DNA from 2 places in the Pantoea agglomerans genome. Region 1 is predicted to be linked to the other one. Evidence: predicted binding sites of a transcription regulator. Region 1 holds the regulator's gene; the other holds the start of a gene.
The links. Region 1 encodes ArgR, which controls arginine synthesis, uptake and breakdown. Its sites were predicted from a motif close to ANTGAATAAAAATACANT; they were not measured.
Positions count from the first base shown of each region.

Region 1 (3,412 bases):
CACCGGCAAAGAGCTGCCGATGCCGCTGGAAATTGAATTTATTAATCTGGGAAAGGGGCAGAAACGGCGCTATGGCGCGCTGATCCTGTTATTTGACGAGGCAGAAGAGGAGCTGGAGGGCCAGCTCCGCTTTAATATCAAGTAACCCAGCAAAAAGGGCCCCGACAAGCGGGGCCAAGGGGTTCGTCAGCAGTTGACGAGGAATTACTTATAGAGTTCAGCAGTGAAGTGGTAGTTGTCGCCGGTGCGCGCTTCGATCACTTTATAGGCGCTGGCACCCTGCTCATCGGCTTTCTGAGAAAGCTGCGCGCGATAATCCATCGGCGCGCCCGCTGTACCACTGATCGTCACTGTCCCCGCAGGCTGCATATTCTGCGCCTGGTCGCCGGTAATCAGCTGCGCTGCCTGAGCGCCGAATGCGATTACGGAAAGCAGGCTAATGGTTGCGATGGTTGTTTTGATTTTCATTGTTCGTCTCCTCATTACAATCAACAACCTGCGGTTGACATCATGATGCGGGTCGTCGATATCGCAGGCGTCACGCGGACGCCCAGTCGGTTAATTATTTATAGAGCTCAGCCGTGACGTGATAGGTGTCGTCCTGGTTGTTCTCGATGATGCGATAGTGGCTTGCGCCCTGCGCGTCAGCCTTCTGGGATAGCGCCTGACGAATATTGGTCTGGTCGCCGTCATGACCGCTGATGCTGATGGTCTGGTTCAGCGGCTGCAGGGTTTCGGCCTGCTGATTTGATACCAGAGTGGCAGCGCTGGCGCCGAATGACAGGGCGGCAGTCAGCGTGGCTAAAGCGATAAGTGATTTGGTTTTCATGGTCTACTCTCCTGAATTCATCGATAAGGCCACCCGATGCGCAATGCGCGCTTCAATAAGGTCGCCCTTGCAATGACGTCTTATTTATACAGCTCAGCGGTAGCGTGATAGTTGCCGTTGTTATAAGCCTCGATGACGCGATAGGCGCTGGCGCCTTGCTGCTCAGCTTTTGCATTCAGCTCTTCTTTAATCTGCATCGGCGAACCTGCTACGCCGCTTACGCTTACTGAGCCGATAGGCTGCAGATTTTTCGCCTGCTGCGCGTTGATAGATTCTGCTGCAAAAGAGCCGAATGACAGGGCGGATAGAATGCTCAGGGTTGCGATAGTAGCTTTAACGTTCATGATTATTTCCTCGTCGTCTGTTTTTGTCTTTTTGTTTGGTGTGATTTGCATCACGAAAAGAAGTATAGAACTAATAACAGTTGAAATTAATACCTGCCTAATAATGTTTTCTTGTGATACTTTATCCTTATGACGCATTTTTATTCTTTATAGTTATAAAAAACGGTCAAAAAGCAGGCAGTAGCTGGTAAATGCCTTAAAAAACAGCAGGGTGAGTCACTTTATCTTTTTGTGCGAAAGGATATGGTGAATATGGCTGGTTATTGATTTGGATCTGGGTGTTGTCGCTAATAGCCTTGTGTAAAGCAGCGTAAAATAGCGCAAAAGGTTAAGCAGGCAAACAGGTATGACCAAAGAGATTCAGTAAAACCCGTTGGGAAAAGAATAAGCTAACAGGCTGAATCAGCAGAGGAGAAGACGCGGGCAGGGCAAACGGAACCACCGGCAGCGCGGCTGCCGGTAGAAGAGAGCGGTTTAAAGCTCCTGTTCAAACACCGTCAGCAGCGCGCTGTGCAGTTTCCTGACGGTAAACGCGCGCGCGGGAGTAATGAAGATCGTATCGTCACCGGCAATAGTGCCGAGAATGCCTTCCGCCTTGCCCAGCGAGTCAAGCAGGCGGGCAATCAGCTGCGCCGCGCCAGGACTGGTGCGGATCACTATCAGCGCATCGTTATAGTCGATATCCAGGACCAGATTTTTTAATGGGCTGGTGGTGGTCGGCACGCCCAGTTCCGCCGGCAGACAGTAAACCATCTCCATTTTGGCGTTACGCGTGCGTACTGCGCCAAATTTAGTCAGCATACGAGACACCTTCGACTGATTGATATTGTCGAAGCCTTCCTCCTGCAGCGCCTGTACTATCTCGCCTTGAGAGCTGAATTTCTCTTGTTTTAACAAGGCTTTAAACGCTTTAATCAGTTCGTCTTGTTTAGATGGGTTTCGCATAAGCTACCAGTAAAGAAAAATGCCGAACGCCCGCCGACGGCAGATACATTATTATGCATATGAATGAATTTTTATGCAATTAGTCGATAAAAAAGGCAGGCGCCGCGGGTTGCGGGCGGCAATCATAACAAAATTTTTTGCGCAGACCAAAACGGCGCGAGGATGTGAAAAGCGAAGGTTGCAGAATTGTTATACAATTGAGGTGTTATATGGATAGCTATCACGGCCATGCTCTATCTGCTATCGGCATTGTTGTCGGTCATTCAGGCGTGTTGTGCTGACAAAGTAGCAACCCAAAAGATTAAGTGCTGCTGCACGCATAATGAACAGTGGGTTTGTCATCGTCTGAGAAGTTGATTCAGGTCTGGACACAGATGGAAATTCGGCTCTACTCTGCCCCACCTTAATAAGGAGTACAGAATGAAAGTTGCCGTTCTTGGCGCTGCTGGCGGAATTGGTCAGGCGCTCGCCCTTCTGTTAAAAACCCAGCTTCCTGCGGGTTCTGAACTCACGCTCTATGATATCGCGCCGGTGACGCCCGGCGTCGCGGTGGATCTCAGTCATATTCCCACCGCGGTCAAAGTCCAGGGCTTTAGCGGCGAAGATGCGACGCCGGCGCTGCACGGCGCCGATGTGATCCTGATTTCGGCGGGCGTGGCGCGCAAGCCGGGTATGGATCGCGCCGATCTGTTTAACGTTAACGCAGGTATCGTACGCAATTTGATTGAGCAGGTGGCGCAAACCGCGCCAAAAGCGCTGACTGGTATTATTACCAACCCGGTCAATACCACGGTGGCGATCGCTGCTGACGTGCTGAAAAAGCACGGCGTCTATGACAAAAATCGACTGTTCGGCGTTACCACGCTGGATATTATCCGCGCCAATACCTTTGTTGCCGAGCTAAAAGGCAAGCAGCCGAACGAGGTTGAAGTGCCGGTGATTGGTGGTCACTCCGGCGTGACTATTTTGCCTCTGCTGTCGCAGGTGCAAGGGGTGAGCTTCAGTGATGACGAGGTCGCCAGCCTGACAAAACGCATCCAGAATGCGGGTACCGAAGTGGTCGAAGCCAAAGCGGGCGGCGGATCTGCCACGCTGTCGATGGGCCAGGCGGCGGCGCGCTTCGGCTTGTCGCTGGTGCGCGCGCTTCAGGGCGAGGCGAACGTGGTGGAGTGCGCTTACGTTGAGGGCGACGGCGAGTACGCCCGCTTCTTCTCGCAGCCGCTGCTGCTGGGCAAACAGGGGATCGCGGAGCGACGCGCTATCGGCACGCTGAGCGATTTTGAACAACAGGCAT
Region 1 covers NZ_CP083809.1:390,987-394,398, forward strand. Annotated here, with positions in the region: gene LB453_RS04345 (barstar family protein) at 1-145, shown strand, start outside; gene yhcN (peroxide/acid stress response protein YhcN) at 205-468, opposite strand; gene LB453_RS04355 (YdgH/BhsA/McbA-like domain containing protein) at 563-829, opposite strand; gene yhcN (peroxide/acid stress response protein YhcN) at 910-1,173, opposite strand; gene argR (transcriptional regulator ArgR) at 1,648-2,118, opposite strand; gene mdh (malate dehydrogenase) at 2,539-3,412, shown strand, end outside.

Region 2 (3,412 bases), 950 kb from region 1:
GCTGCGGATTGGCTTTCAGCCGCGCGGCGGTGTGCAGCACCAGCTCCAGTTCGTCGCGGCTGAGATCGTTAATGGAAATAATATGTTTGCGATATAACGGGTTAGCCATAGTTCGCCTCTCTGCGCTACCGAATTGCGGACAAAAAAAAGCCCCTGCTTAAGGGGCTTTTTTTACGATCGGGTTGATGACGGAAAAAACAGGGGCGCCGCCTGCGTTCAGGCGTGATGTCGCGTGAATGTTTGCGCTGCGCTGTTGCATGTTTCCTCCGGCAAATTGGGGCGCATTATACCCGTCCGCCATTTTGCATCAAGGGAAAACGTTTGCGGAGCGGCGGGCTAGGCCTGGCTCAGCGTCGCAACCATAACCGCTTTTATCGTATGCATGCGGTTTTCCGCCTGATCGAACACAATGCTGTGCTCCGACTCAAACACCTCGTCGCTGACCTCCATCCCGCCGTGCAGGCCATACTGCTCGGCCATCTGGCGGCCCAGCGTGGTCTGATCGTCATGAAAGGCCGGCAGGCAGTGCAGGAACTTCACCTGCGGGTTGCCGGTCAGCTGCAGCATCGCCTGATTCACCTGGTAGCCACGCAGCAGCGCGATACGCTCTTCCCACACCGCTTTGGCTTCGCCCATCGAGACCCAGACGTCAGTATAGATAAAGTCCGCGCCCTTGACGCCTTCGGCGATATCCTCAGTCAGGGTAATGCTGCCGCCGGTTTTCTGCGCCGCCTGACGGCAGGTGGCGACCAGGTCGGCGTCTGGCCAGCAGCCTTTCGGCGCGACCAGGCGCAGATCCAGGCCAGTCACCGCCGCCGCTTCCAGCATGCTGTTGCCCATATTGTTGCGTGCGTCGCCCACGTAGACCAGGGTCATCTCGTGCAGCGCCTTGCCCGGCAGATGCTCCTGCATGGTCAGCAGATCAGCCAGCAGCTGGGTCGGGTGAAACTCGGTGGTGAGGCCGTTCCATACCGGGACGCCGGCGAATTCCGCCAGCGTCTCCACCAGCGCCTGGCCGTAGCCGCGGTACTGGATGCCGTCATACATGCGGCCCAGCACGCGGGCGGTATCTTTCATCGACTCTTTATGGCCGATCTGGCTGCCGCTCGGGCCGAGGTAAGTGACGCTGGCGCCCTGATCGTATGCGGCAACTTCGAAAGAGCATCGGGTACGGGTCGAGTCTTTTTCGAAGATGAGCGCGATGTTTTTGCCCTTCAGGCGCTGGGTTTCGCTACCGTTTTTTTTAGCGCGTTTTAATTCAGCGGCGAGGTCGAGCAGGGAGGTGATATCGGCCGGGCTAAAATCGAGCAGCCGAAGGAAGTGGCGTTGAAAAAGGTGACTCATAACGGGCTCCAGTGCAGCCATTCTGATTGAATGAAAATTCAATCTAAACGTATGAATATTCATTTTCAACCCCAGCGTAAAGAAACTTTCCGTTTTGAGTAGTGGCGCGCCGGGCAGTGTGGGAAAATACTTGTTTATTGCCGAACACTGAGGGGAATTCGCCATGGCATATGAAGCATTGCTGGAAGAGCAGCGTGAAGAGACACGCCTGATCATTGATGAGCTGCTGGAAGATGGCAGCGATCCGGATGCGCTCTATACCATTGAACATCATCTCTCCTGCAACAACTTCGACTCGCTGGAAAAAGCGGCCGTTGATGCGTTCAAGCTGGGCTATGAAGTGACCGAGCCGGAAGAGCTGGAGCTGGAGGATGGCACCACGGTGATGTGTGTCGATATCCTGAGCGAGTCGGCGCTGAAGCCTGAGCTGATTGACGCGCAGGTTGAGCAGCTGGTGAATCTGGTCGGCAAATATAACGTCGATTATGACGGCTGGGGCACCTACTTCGAAGATCCCGACGCTGAAGACGAAGATGACGACGAAGACGGCGACATTATCGACGGCGACGAAGATAACGGCGTACGCCACTGAGTTCTCCTGGCGGAGCCGCGCGCTCCGCCTTCCCGTATCCTGCCTTTTTGAACCGACATGAACTACGCACCGCTGCTCGAACCCGTCTATCAGTTTTTACTCTGCCGCACGCCGCAAGCCTGGATTGACGAGGCGCGCAAACCGGAAAATCTGACGCTGCTGCTGACCGACCATCTGGTTTGCGAACTGAAAGCGGCGCAGACCGCCACCTGGCTGATCCGTAAATATGTCGCCGACAAGCCGAGCGGCGAAGCGATCCTCGCCTGGCTTAAGCCCTACGAAGATTTTATTTTCCGCGAGCACCCCGACAGCCAGTTTATCCAGGCGCATAAAAACCTCTCCAAAAGCATCATCGTGCGCAATGAGCTGCCCTGGGCGGACGATCTGGTGGAGAAGATGGTGCTGCTGATTAAAGAGGAGCTGCACCACTTTTATCAGGTGTGGGAGATTATGCAGGCGCGCGGTTTGCCCTATAAAAAGATCACCTCAAGCCGCTACGCCAAAGGGCTGCTGCGGGAGATCACTACGCACGAGCCCGATACGCTGGTGGACAAGCTGATTTGCGGCGCCTATATCGAGGCGCGCTCCTGCGAGCGCTTTGCCAGTCTGGCGCCCTGGCTGGACGCGGAGCTGGAGAAGTTCTATATCTCGCTGCTGCGTTCGGAAGCGCGCCACTATCAGGACTATTTAGCCCTGGCAGCGCAGATCTCGCCGAAAGATATCACGCCGCGCGTGCGGGCGATTGGCGAAGCAGAGGCGAAGCTGATTAGCGAACCGGATACGGAGCTGCGTTTTCACAGCGGCGTGCCGGCGTGGTAAATCTCTGTAACGGCACGCGGTATCAGGGTGCCGTTTCATTTTTTCACGCCTGTTTAGCCAGGGGCTATTTTGATTGCGCGCGCTGTACATTATCTGCGTAAAGGGGCATTTCTCGCTTTTTAACCTGTTATTTTTTTGTGTGGCCTCTCACAAAAGGCTATTTATTGCCCTGACTTCTGCCGGGCAATTAAATATATTCCCCTTATTACTGCGGGATTGTTATTTTCAAGCAAAACCCGACTCACGACATCTTTAATTAAAAGCTGTCGTGAGTCGGGTTTTTTACAGGTTAACGCCATGCCACAAAGGCGCAGCGCTATAGATCGCCGTAAAACCTCGTCCTGCACACCAGCATAAACGGCAGATCACGGCTGATTATACTGCTGCGCCGGGCGAGAAACTCAGCGAGCGGAAGCGGAGATTGCGAACGCTATATAAATGTTAACTGGCGCAGAGTGCGCTTAATTAGCGCTGGCTTTTACCTTTTGAATTCTGGCTGGTTATATAAAAACAGTAAGGATAACCCGATTAATAATACGCAGAAAAATTATATGTGCGCAAAGCGTCTGTCGACGGAAATTGCCACTGAATAGAGATTCAACATGTTTAATAAGGAGAGTAACCATGAAAATCGTGCTTAAGACCCTCTTTGCTATC
Region 2 covers NZ_CP083809.1:3,530,188-3,533,599, reverse strand. Annotated here, with positions in the region: gene pyrB (aspartate carbamoyltransferase) at 1-109, opposite strand, end outside; gene argF (ornithine carbamoyltransferase) at 337-1,344, opposite strand; gene rraB (ribonuclease E inhibitor RraB) at 1,508-1,936, shown strand; gene miaE (tRNA isopentenyl-2-thiomethyl-A-37 hydroxylase MiaE) at 1,994-2,755, shown strand; gene LB453_RS19560 (histidine phosphatase family protein) at 3,380-3,412, shown strand, end outside.
Region 2: argF (ornithine carbamoyltransferase) is a predicted target of ArgR. The motif match lies at 1,370-1,387, and genes of this name have one in related genera.